3 regions of the Dendrosporobacter sp. 1207_IL3150 genome follow, and region 1 is predicted to be linked to each of the others. Evidence: a T-box and tRNA genes for the amino acid it is inferred to sense, from the RefSeq annotation. Region 1 holds a T-box; the other regions hold tRNA genes.
The links. A T-box is a leader RNA that pairs with one kind of tRNA and senses whether it is charged. The one in region 1 lies ahead of leuS (leucine--tRNA ligase), so its partner is inferred to be a tRNA-Leu.
Positions count from the first base shown of each region.

Region 1 (4,205 bases):
CCCAAGCATTAGTGTGCCGTAATCTCCGCGTAAAAACTCTAAAAAGAAACGAGCTAAAGAGTAAAGTACCGCGTACAGAATAAATACTTGCCCCTTAGCGTGAGAAGTTGAACGAAAAATTAGAAGAATAGCAAAAATGATAACATCTAATTGACCTTCCCAAACTTCAGCAGGCCAGAGTGGTTGATTACCATATACTTGATACGCAAGTGTTGAAGCTGGATAGATTATGCCGAACGGTCCGCCAGTGGGATGACCAAAAGCGTCGCCGTTTAGAAGGTTAGCTGATCTTCCTATTGCTTGTCCCAATATTATTGCTGGGGCAATAATGTCAGCAAGGGCCCAGGTGTCTATGTTATGCCTCTTAGTGTATATGTAGCCAGCTATTACGCCAAAGAGAACCCCCCCTTGAATGGCCATGCCTCCTTGCCATACAAAAGGGATCTCAAGCAGGTGGTTACTGTAGTAGTCCCAATCGAAAAAAAATACATCCCAAAGTCGTGCTCCTACGATTCCAGCAAGTCCGCAGTAAATACCCATGTCAGGGATGTGGTCGTGCCAGCGGCCATCTTGTTTAGCTAAAAAGTATGCTGTTCCTGTCGCTAAAATAATACTCAGGCTTAGTATTAGTCCGTATGCCCTGATAGGAAAGTCACCGATAAAGAATAGGTATTGGTACATATGACCTCCGAAAAGTTGTATTTGAAATCCATCTATCTATTATGCCAAATCAACCACCTTAAGAGGTGGTTGACTGTGTTTTTACTAAAATAAATTTACATATATTATAGGATAAGCAATTAAAATCTGCAAATTTATTTAACAAAAATAATAAAGTTGGACTACGTGTTAGTGGGTATTTAAACCACTAAATACTTAGCCCAACGATTCGTATGAATAACTATTAAACTGTTTTCATCCATTCTTCAAATTTGGCGATCAATTCTTCTCGTGCGCACTTACATTCATGGCCGTGCCACTCTTGCCCAGTATCGCCATCATACCAGACATCTTTATTAGCAAAAGTTCCGGTAGGATTTAATTTTTCTTTTATTGCGGCATGCATGCCACTTAACATACTTTGCTTTATAGTTTTGCGGGCTACTTTAGTACCAACTTTTTCAGTTGTTTTAACTTCTACGCCGGAATCACTGGCGTAAATTTCGACATGGCTGAGTAATTTACCCTGCTGATTAGCTGATGAAATTGCTTGTCTGGCAGCCGCGGTCGCTTGTTCTCTACCAATGCTATCGTCAGAAACAGTTATTCTTACATTTCCAATAATTAGTTTATACATAATGCACCTCCTCAGTAGTTAAAGTGTATGCTTGTTTTTAAAATGTAGAACAGTATTTTTCGTCAAGTTGACTTTTAAATATAACCTGGGATATAATGAAATCACGCGTAATTTGGCAAGTTTTTGCAATAAGATCTGGCCAAGATTCGTGTAATCCTGTGATGCAGAGTAGTAGGTTTAAAATGCCGTGTCAGAAAATTGGCGGTTGATGCAAGCCAATCGGCATAGAGCTGAACTCACTGCGGAGGAGCGGTTGCATAAACAACCGCCGCTGATTTGCGTTATCGATCAATGAGAGGATGACAAATGTCATCAAACAGGGTGGTACCGCGAGAAAACTCGTCCCTGGCTTATGCCATGGGGCTTTTTTGCTTATATTTATTGAATTAAGTGAAATCGTGCTGAAGAAACAGGAGGTACAAAAAATGAACGAAAGATACGCCCCACAAGATATTGAATCTAAATGGCAAAAATACTGGACTGAGCAGAATTCATTTCATACTGAATTGAATCGTCAGCGTCCAGAGTACTATGTTCTTGAAATGTTTCCTTACCCTTCAGGGAATTTACATATGGGTCATGTACGCAATTATTCAATAGGAGATGTAGTTGCTAGGTTTAAGGTAATGCAAGGGTACAATGTACTACATCCTATGGGTTGGGATGCTTTCGGTATGCCAGCTGAAAATGCCGCTATAAAACATGGTGTTCAGCCTTCGGAATGGACATGGAAGAATATTGACAATATGCGCCGCCAGCAACAAGAGATTGGTTTATCGTATGACTGGAACCGTGAGGTAGCTACTTGCCATCCGGAGTATTATCGCTGGACTCAATGGTTATTTCTTTTATTTTATCAACGTGGCTTAGCTTATAAGAAAAAGGCCGCAGTAAACTGGTGTGATCAATGCAACACGGTATTGGCGAATGAACAAGTTATTGATGGCAACTGCTGGCGCTGTGATTCAATAGTGATAAAAAAAGAATTGGAACAATGGTTCTTTAAGATTACTGATTATGCCGATCGTTTATTAAATGATCTAAGTGAGCTAAAGGGCTGGCCAGATCGTGTAAAAACTATGCAAGAAAACTGGATCGGTCGCAGTGAGGGAGCTGAATTCAGCTTCAATGTTCCTGAATTTAATGAAAAAATATCAGTTTATACTACACGTCATGATACTGTTTTTGGTGTCACCTATGTAGTGTTAGCACCTGAGCATCAGCTTGTTGATAAATTAATTAGCGGCAAGCCTAATGAAGCCGAAATTAGAAGCTTTATCGAAAAGGTCCGCAATCAAAGTGAACTTGCCCGCACATCTAGTGAGTTTGAAAAAGAAGGTATTTTTACTGGTGCTTATGCTATTAATCCATTCACAGGCGAACAGGTGCCAGTTTGGATAGCTAACTACGTGTTAGTAGAGTATGGCACAGGCGCTGTAATGGGCGTTCCTGCTCATGACGAACGCGACTGGTTGTTTGCTTCAAAATATCAGTTGCCTAAACGATTAGTAATTGACTGGCAAAATGGTGAGTCATGTCTTGAAAACATGACAGGAGCTTATGATGGGCCTGGCGACTTAGTAAACTCAGGACAATTTACTGGATTAAACAATAGTAGAGCCAAAACCGCTATTGCTGCATGGTTGGAAGAGCAAAAAATAGGAAACAGCCGCATTAACTATCGTCTTCGGGATTGGTTAGTATCTCGCCAAAGATATTGGGGTGCGCCGATTCCTATTGTCTACTGTGAGAAGTGCGGTGTTGTTCCTGTGCCTGAGGATCAGCTTCCAGTAATGCTTCCAGATAATGTGCGATTTGATACCGGATCTGTATCGCCATTGGCACAAGTTAACGATTTCGTTAATTGCAGCTGCCCAAGCTGCGGCGGAGCGGCAAGGCGTGAAACTGATACAATGGATACTTTCATCTGCTCTTCCTGGTATTATTTGCGTTATACCGACCCGCGGAATACTAGTGTACCATTTGACTCTTCTAAAGCAAATTATTGGATGCCAGTTGATCAATACATCGGCGGCATTGAGCATGCAATTTTACATCTCCTTTATTCGAGATTCTTTACAAAGGTTCTGAAGGATGCAGGGCTTGTTAATTTTAATGAACCGTTTAAGAATTTGCTGACCCAGGGTATGGTTATTAAAGACGGAGCAAAAATGTCCAAGTCTAAGGGCAATGTAGTATCTCCTGAAGATATTATAAGCAAATATGGTGCTGATACTGCTAGGCTCTTTATTCTATTTGCTGCACCTCCTGAAAGAGATTTGGAATGGAGCGAGCAAGGCGTCGAAGGTGCTTACCGCTTCTTAGGTCGAGTATGGAGGGTTGTAAGCCACTACCAAGCTGCAGTTAGTGGAGCAGATGAGGCATATGATCGAAGCTCATTGACTAAAGCTGAGAAGGATTTACGCAGAATACTTCATGTTACAATCAAAAAGGTAACTGAAGACGTTGGCAATAGATTCAATTTTAATACTGCGATCAGTGCTATTATGGAATTAGTAAACGCAATCTACGCAGTCAAAGATCAGAATACTCCTATCGCTTCTGGATTATTGAGAGAAGTTATATCGGCACTTCTTAGATTACTGGCACCGTTTGCACCTCATATTACGGAAGAATTATGGCATCAAGTTATTGGCAGCGGCAGTGTTCACAAGGAGCAGTGGCCGGCGTTTGAAGCTGAAGCTATAGTATTAGACGAAGTTGAGATAGTTTTACAAATAAATGGTAAGGTTCGCGATAAAATCGTCGTTCCTGCGGGTTTGACCCCGAGTGAACTCGAAAAAACTGCGCTAGAGCAGGAAAAGGTCGCAGAATTAATTGCTGGCAAGCAAATAGTTAAGGTAATTTGTGTGCCACAAAAACTTGTAAATATTGTTGTGAAATAAGA
Region 1 is NZ_JBAIYU010000017.1:68,965-73,169, forward strand. Features, by position in the region: gene lgt (prolipoprotein diacylglyceryl transferase) at 1-681, opposite strand, end outside; gene V6C17_RS09365 (hypothetical protein) at 905-1,297, opposite strand; T-box leader at 1,447-1,647, shown strand; gene leuS (leucine--tRNA ligase) at 1,723-4,203, shown strand.

Region 2 (4,205 bases), on a different contig from region 1:
ACAAAACCTATCCATCATTATATTATAGTCTTTAGTTTGCGTGTAAAGCTCTGGACAATGTTCTTCAAGCTGACTTAGAATAAATTTTATCGTAAATCCAAACATTCCTGAATTCCAATAAAAATTGCCATCTTCTATGTAGGATCGCGCTGTTTCGATATCTGGCTTTTCCTTAAATGCTTCGACAACAAACCCAATTTCTAAGGCTTTACCTGTTTTTATATAACCATAGCCTGTTTCCGGCTTATCCGGTTTTACTCCTAATGTCACTAAGTAATTCTGGCTGCCTAGCTTCTCTAACTTGCGAATAACATCACTTAAACTATTGCTATCTGCTATAACATGGTCAGAAGGGGTTACAAGAACAAATTCATTTTCCGAAACTTTCAACTCGTTAAGGCAAAAACACACTGCTAGCGCAATCGCAGGAGCGGTATTTCTTGCTTCAGGCTCAATTAAAATATGAGTTCCTTCTACATTACAAGTTTTTATATGTTCATTTACGTAATGGTAATAATCTTTATTTGTGATAATTATAATATCTGAAGCTTTAACAAACGGCTTAAATCGCAAAATAGTTTGTTTAAGTAACGTTTGATTACCAGCGATATTAAGAAATTGCTTGGGAAATCCGACGCGAGATAAAGGAAATAACCTACTGCCACCACCACCAGCAAGGATAATGACTTTCATATAGCTCTTCTCCTTTAGTAATGAAGTTAGACCATTAAATTTAAGTGTCTTTTTAGCACAATCACCATAATAAAAACTTATGCATGATAACAGCGCATAATTACTCTAAACTTTAATTTAAAATTGGTCTTAGCTACAATACTAAAGCCCTGCGGATTAACCACAGGGCTGCGAAAAGTCCTATAAAATCATAAAACCGATATCATTTTAATGATATCGGTTAATTAACGTTGTGGTGCGGGAGAAGGGACTTGAACCCCCACGGTCACCCGCCAGATCCTAAGTCTGGTGCGTCTGCCAATTCCGCCACTCCCGCATGTTTTGAAGGCTTTTGTTTATCGCCCTCTCACTTGTATTATGATAACATAACATGTTTTGTTTGTCTAGTGTTTTTTTAAAAAAATCTACAAGAAAGTTGATATCGTATTTTACGCTTATACATAAAGCTACCTTTCGTCCCTTGGTATTAATTATAACTCTTCGTCATTCAATTTAACCAAAAACTTAACTAATGCCCTTATATCGTAAAATCAATTACACCTCCCACCAGCTAAATGTTGCCATACAAGTCGCATTTTCTGTACCTGTATTAGATACTCTTATGATATAGTTTTGGACAGCAGTCGTGCTTGGTATAATGATTTCCCCCTCGAAATTTGATTCGTATGTCCCATTCACCAGTATGAATGTTAATAATGGATTATTAGTTGCTGGGTTTGTATCCGTAACGGCATATCCTGCAGTCAGTAAAGTTGTATTTGCCGATCCTAAATTAGTATTTACTGGGGTAATAACATCTGTTGTAGTTGCTGATGCAGCTATAATATCTACTACAGACGTTCCGCTTGTTCCCGCTTGTATTTTGTCAAAGTATAACGTTTTTCCCCAATTAGCTGGAATTGTAATTTGTACTACTAAATAGCTGTTGTTTTCAATGTTCTGCGCGCCAGTATTAATATTAAATCGCTGCCCCAGTTTACAATAAGCTGCGCCTAAGTTTTCAACAACTATCGGCGACTGCGGGTCAACCGAGGCCAGATTTGCATATATCGGTTCTAAAGGACTTGATATAACCCTGCAATTGGTACGTATCAAGCTACGGTCAATTTTAGTATTCGGCATATAATATTACCTTCCTTAGAAAAGTTTTTATGTTAAATTATATGCTGTAACAATAACTTCTGTAACTCTGGCCTAACCTTAGCTCTAATCTGGCTTCATCAAATAACGGCACTAGTGCCACATAATGTCGTCTTAAAGTAAACAAAAAGGCTTACAAGCGTTTGCCTGTAAGCCTTAAAATTGTTGAATTGGTGCGGGAGAAGGGACTTGAACCCCCACGGTCACCCGCCAGATCCTAAGTCTGGTGCGTCTGCCAATTCCGCCACTCCCGCATATTAAGTTAATGGTGATCCACGATGGACTCGAACCATCGACACCCTGATTAAAAGTCAGGTGCTCTACCGACTGAGCTAGTGGATCATGTTATGGCTGGGGCGGCTGGACTCGAACCAACGCATGCGGGAGTCAAAGTCCCGTGCCTTACCAACTTGGCGACGCCCCAGTATATAGCTAGGTTATTTGGGGTGACTGAAGGGGTTCGAACCCTCGAGTAACGGAGCCACAATCCGCCGTGTTAACCACTTCACCACAGCCACCATTTATCATTACCTAACGACAAAAACTATTATAACAAATGGACTTTATTATGTCAAGCATATTTTTGATGCTTTTTAAACTGAAAACTTACTTACAATACTTCTTAACTCATTAGCCATTTGGGCTAGCGTTTGGGCCGAAGCCGAAATTTCTTGTACAGCGGCATTCTGCTCCTCACTAGCAGCAGCTACCTGCTGAGCACTCGCAGCATTGGCTCTCGCGACATCGGCGATATGCCCTACCGCCTTCTCAACTTCCTTACTGCCTGACTTTTGATGATTAGCAAGTTCAACTATATTTTTAACTTGACTGCTCATATCCTTGATAGCCTGATGAATCTCTCTAAATGCAGATCCAGAAGCTTCAACTACTGCAACTCCTTGTTCTACTTCTTTGCTTCCCTTGTCCATTGCAGTAACGGCTTCAAGTGTTTCTTGCTGAATCGCGCCTATTATTGATGAAATCTCTTTTGCAGCAGTCTCAGATTGCTCAGCAAGTTTACGCACTTCATCAGCAACCACAGCAAAGCCTCTTCCCTGCTCACCAGCTCTTGCAGCCTCAATAGCTGCATTAAGAGCAAGTAGATTTGTCTGACCTGCCAAACCGGTAATAGTATCTACTATATTCCCAATCTGTCTTGATTTATCACCTAAAACATGGATCATTTTGGCCGTATTATTAACGTCATCTCTGATTTGTGTCATCATTGAAACAGCTCTTTGGGACTGTATTGCCCCTTGGTTTGCTGCACGTTCACTGTCTTCGGTAGTATTGGCAACCGATTCTGCTGCCTTAGCAGAGTCGGAACTGAATTCCACCATACTGCTTATAACCTGGAAGGACGTATTTGATAGTTCGACTTGCTCACCTGTTCCATTAGCGACATGCTGCACAGTAGTAGCAACTTCTTCCGAAGCTTTTCCAACCTCGTAAATCGCTGAGGATAATTGTTCTGAAGCTGCAGAAACCGATTGAGCTGTAGCAGCTGTCTGAACAATAAGTTCTCTAAGCTGGGCAGTCATTGAGTTAAATTCATCGGCTAGCTTTGTTACTTCTGCCGCTCCTTTAATACTAATATTATGTGTTAAATCACCTTTAGCTACTCTATCCGCAGATTCTATCAGTTCATTCAGAGGATTAACAATACTACCCGCTACCTTAAATGCAGCGTATATAGCTGCAGCAATTGATAACAGTAAAATAGCAATACTAATTAGACTAGAAAACACTAGCGATGAAAATACTTCTGAAACTGGTTCATGAACAATAACGCCCCAACCGTAGCCCTCTACTGGAGCATATACCGTCAGTGTTTTGTCACCCCGACTTGAAGTAGTTTCCATGTATCCAGTTTGACCGTTAATAGCCTTCTGAACGAAATCGTAGTTTGAGAAGTCATCTTTAGCCATTATTTTTTCTTTATTAGGATGAGCCAATACTATACCCTTTTGGTCAACAACATCTACATAGCCAGTTTTGCCTATTACACTATTTTCGACGATATCCCACAAGGCCTTAATACTAACATCTGCAGCCAGAACCCCTACTATAGCCCCATCTTTATTCTTAATCGGTGTAGAGATTGTAATACAGGGAGCATTAGTGAATGCCGATATGTATACATTAGTGAAAAAAGTATTTCCTTTCAAAGCTTCCTTAAAATATGCACGGTCTCCACGATTAGCAAGATTTCCGCTTGTCCTAGCGATCTGCATGCCATTATTGTCCATAGCAAAAATTAATTCAAATTGCGGATTTTTTTGCTGTATTGCAACAATTGTTTCTTTAATCGCATTTGCATCCATTGATGAAGAAGTCGGTGACAAAGCTAACCCTTCTACTATCCCTTGAGC
Region 2 is NZ_JBAIYU010000006.1:76,959-81,163, reverse strand. Features, by position in the region: gene V6C17_RS01085 (mannose-1-phosphate guanylyltransferase/mannose-6-phosphate isomerase) at 1-693, opposite strand, end outside; tRNA gene V6C17_RS01080 (tRNA-Leu) at 927-1,009, opposite strand; gene V6C17_RS01075 (hypothetical protein) at 1,228-1,815, opposite strand; tRNA gene V6C17_RS01070 (tRNA-Leu) at 2,005-2,087, opposite strand; tRNA gene V6C17_RS01065 (tRNA-Lys) at 2,100-2,175, opposite strand; tRNA gene V6C17_RS01060 (tRNA-Gln) at 2,182-2,257, opposite strand; tRNA gene V6C17_RS01055 (tRNA-His) at 2,276-2,351, opposite strand; gene V6C17_RS01050 (methyl-accepting chemotaxis protein) at 2,427-4,205, opposite strand, start outside.
Region 2: it encodes a tRNA-Leu, which carries the amino acid that the T-box ahead of leuS (leucine--tRNA ligase) is inferred to sense. The anticodon was not compared.

Region 3 (4,205 bases), on a different contig from region 1:
TTATATCTTTAGAGAAAAAAGAATAATCGACTGGCACTATTCAGAGCAATTGCCTAGAAATATCGCCGGATTTGATCTTTATATTAATCCACAGCAGCCTCTTAAAATAATTAATGGTTCGTACATTATCTTAGACTATAGTCATTTTTTTTCTGAAAGTAATTTAATAATATATTATAATATTTACCGAGACGAATTTTTCGGAGAAATTAGGATAAATAGAACTCCGCAGATGGCTTCGGCATTTGAGTCAAAGACATTATCAGATCTAGAAGATAAGCTTTCGCTTCACCTTATTCCAACATTAGAACAGATGAAGAAATCGATTAAGTAAGCGTTAAATATATTAGCAGGAAGGAAACACTTATGTTGAATACAGCCTTAACTATAGCTGGCTCTGATTCTAGCGGTGGCGCTGGAATTCAAGCTGATCTAAAAACTTTTGCAGCCCTTGGGGTATTTGGAATGAGCGTAATAACAGCAATTACAGCGCAAAATACTTGTGGAGTTACAAATATACGTGATATGGATGCTGAAATTATTGTAGATCAAATTGATGCTATCTATGATGATATAAAGGTTAATGCAGTAAAGATTGGTATGTTGTCAAATTCTGAAATAATCAAAACAGTATCCTCGAGTCTAGTTCGTCATGATGCTAAAAATATTATTGTCGATACAGTTATGGTATCTAAAAGTGGAAGTCATCTTTTGAAAAAAGATGCTATCAACACACTTAAGGAATATTTGATACCCTTAGCCCTAGTGGTTACCCCAAATCTTTATGAGGCATCTGAATTAGTTGGTTTTGAAGTTGCAAATGAAAACGATATGAGAAATGCAGCTATTAAAATTCATGAAATGGGCTCAAAATATGTAGTGGTCAAAGGTGGGCATTTACCTGGTAATGCTTGTGACCTACTATATGACGGCAGCGAATTTATCACCTTAGCCAATGAGAGAATTAATACAATACATACACACGGAACTGGTTGTACTTTTTCGTCAGCTATTGCTTCTGGACTAGCTAAAGGACTATCGGTCGAAGAAGCAGTTGCTGAAGCTAAAAAGTTTATTACGATGGCTATAACAAATGGTTTTTCACTTGGTAAAGGTGTCGGCCCAACGCATCATTTTTTTGACTTATATCGTAAAGCTGGTTTATGTTAAGGGTTAATGGAGGTAGGATATGGCTAGAGTTTTAGTTTGTGATGATTCAGCTTTTATGCGAATGATGCTTAAGAAGGTGCTAATCGAAAATGGTCATGAAATAGTAGCTGAGGCAGGGGACGGAAAGCAGGCGGTACAAATGTACCGTCAACATAAGCCTGACTTAATTACGATGGATATTACTATGCCTAATATGGATGGGATTGAGGCGGTAAGGATTATACACGACGAAAATCCTTTAGTTAGAATAATAATGGTTACTGCTTTAGGTCAAAAGGCAATAATTACTGATGCACTTAAGGCAGGTGCTTCTGACTTTATTGTAAAACCATTTAATTCGGATCAAGTTGTAGAAACTATTCGCAAGGTATTAGCGACATAATATATTTACAAAATGTATTGACAAAGAAATAAACAGCTAGTATAATAATCTTTGTTGTCACAAGTGCTTAAGAAAAATAAAAAGCAGTATTGACAAGTAACGCGTAGTGATATAATATAGATTATGCGTTTAATTATGAGGCCCGGTAGTTTAGTTGGTTAGAATGCCGCCCTGTCACGGCGGAGGTCGTGGGTTCGAGTCCCATCCGGGTCGCCATTTTGCCTCGGTAGCTCAGTCGGTAGAGCAGAGGACTGAAAATCCTCGTGTCGGCAGTTCGATTCTGCCCTGAGGCACCATTTGCGGAAATAGCTCAGTGGTAGAGCATCGCCTTGCCAAGGCGAGGGTCGCGAGTTCGAATCTCGTTTTCCGCTCCATAATACGGCGGCATAGCCAAGTGGTAAGGCAGAGGTCTGCAAAACCTTTACTCCCCAGTTCAAATCTGGGTGCCGCCTCCAAAACTTTATATTGCCGGGGTGGCGGAACTGGCAGACGCAACGGACTTAAAATCCGTCGGGGCGTGAGCTCCGTACCGGTTCGATTCCGGTCCTCGGCACCATTCTAAAAATCACTTCTGAGTAATCAGAAGTTTTTTTGTGTTTAAAATATGTGTTAAATGTATGCAAACAACACTCTGTGAGGTTTTAGTCATTTTGTTTTTTACTAATATGGTTTAAAAGTAGAGGTTCTACTTGAAAGGATTTTTTAGTTTTAGCCCGAATAAAATATTGGTTAAATTTAATTTTTACTTTTACTGAGGAGTGCAATATGACTATTAAAGATCAACAAAGTCATTCTGTTACAGGCAATTTACAGAATGTTTTCAATTACACGTTTGTCGAAACTACAATGTATTACTTTATTGTTCCAAAGTCTGATAAGTACGCACCAATACGAGTTAGTAAAAAGAACTATAAATGCTCAGCTTGTGGCGAAAGTCATGATGTAAGTTTTAAGCATGATGGAAATGTTCATATCGAAAAATCTCGGTTATCAGCTCAAAAGAACCTATATGCAAAACTAGGCTTGAGTTTTCCGGCTGTAGAAAAAGGAGAGCCGATTGTTTACCAACAAATTGGTTACTGTGAAAATTGTTACGAAAAGTGTTTGAAAAATACTGAAGACGATAGACAAGCAATCTATAATCTATGCAAGCAAGTAAATCAGCTTGATAATCAGTTTGTCGTAACTGCTGATGAGCTATTCGATAAAATTATTTTATCTTGGCTTGAAAGTATTACTGATGTAGAACAGCTGACAGAGTACAATTTGTCAGGCTATATGGCAATTCGTGAAGTACTAGTCAAGCTTATTGTTTCAAATGAGGATGCAGTTCAATATGTAAAAGATTATCAAGAAAAAACTGCAGCATTAGCGAAGATGATACATGGGTATTTAACTCGAGTAAATGAAACTAAATTTGATGCTTTCGTTGGGAAGCCTCTGGATATATATGAATCGATGGCTGAAGAAATCTATAATGAATATACTGTTTTGTTTCCAGTTGACGGAACACCAAGCATTGAATTTTATTCAGAATCGAATATTTTAAAAGAACGGGTAATTATGTTTCTTGATCAGCAACGAATTGATAGTGTAACAATGTTGATTAATGAGACTGGTTTTTCTGATAAATGGGTTGAATGGCTAGCTGAGCGAATTTCAAAAATAACTGGCTAATAGGAGTGTTTTTATAGTGAAGGTTATTCAACTACGAACACCCAAGACAGGATTGCTTGACATTACTAAGAAAGTCTCAGTTATTGCAGCCGAATGTAAGATTCTAAACGGAATGTGCCAAGTTTTTGTGCCGCATACTACGGCTGGTATTACAATCAATGAAAATGCGGATCCAGATGTAATCGATGATATGCTTGCGGCCTTTGAAGAAATGGTGCCTAAGCTTCGATATCTTCATAGTGAAGGTAACTCTGCAGCTCATGTCAAGGCTTCTTTAGTCGGAGCTTCTGTTACAGTACCAATTGTTAACGGCAAATTATATTTAGGAACCTGGCAAGGAATCTATTTTTGTGAATTTGATGGTCCACGGCAGCGTTCGGTTTGTATTAATATATTAGGCTAGCATTTTACTGCTCTCGGACGAGGGCAGTTTTTTATCCATCGAAGGGTATAGGCCTGAAAAAGAAATGAGGGTGTAATTTTGGATCTTTTATTACCAGTCTTAGCAATAGTAAATTTATTAAGTATAATAATACTTACTTTTTTTGTAATACGTTCGGCGAATAGTCGAAAGGATTGGTCCGTTAGTATTTATAGTATTGAAAAAAGTCTAGAAAGAATTGAAAAATCACTACAAGATGAGATGGCGAAAAGTCGTGTAGAGACTGGAAATAATGCCAGAGGGCTGCGGGAAGAAGTGTTTAATGCACTAAACCGCTTTAATGAGTCAGTCGTAAGTCGTATGAACGAGAACACTTCAACTCAGATATCTCAGCTAGACAGTTTTGCTAAGCAGTTAAATCATCTAACGCAAAGGAATGAACAGCGTATTGATAAGCTTAGAGAAACAATCGAGGGACAGTTAAAGGCAATTCAAGAAGATAACACCAAAAAATTAGATGAGATGCGCAAAACAGTAGATGAAAAGCTTAACGATACGTTAGAAAAAAGACTGGGTGAAAGTTTTCGTCTTGTA
Region 3 is NZ_JBAIYU010000009.1:100,480-104,684, forward strand. Features, by position in the region: gene V6C17_RS03455 (hypothetical protein) at 1-334, shown strand, start outside; gene thiD (bifunctional hydroxymethylpyrimidine kinase/phosphomethylpyrimidine kinase) at 367-1,170, shown strand; gene V6C17_RS03465 (response regulator) at 1,190-1,552, shown strand; tRNA gene V6C17_RS03470 (tRNA-Asp) at 1,692-1,768, shown strand; tRNA gene V6C17_RS03475 (tRNA-Phe) at 1,773-1,848, shown strand; tRNA gene V6C17_RS03480 (tRNA-Gly) at 1,852-1,926, shown strand; tRNA gene V6C17_RS03485 (tRNA-Cys) at 1,933-2,007, shown strand; tRNA gene V6C17_RS03490 (tRNA-Leu) at 2,020-2,108, shown strand; gene V6C17_RS03495 (hypothetical protein) at 2,318-3,229, shown strand; gene V6C17_RS03500 (secondary thiamine-phosphate synthase enzyme YjbQ) at 3,246-3,632, shown strand; gene rmuC (DNA recombination protein RmuC) at 3,711-4,205, shown strand, end outside.
Region 3: it encodes a tRNA-Leu, which carries the amino acid that the T-box ahead of leuS (leucine--tRNA ligase) is inferred to sense. The anticodon was not compared.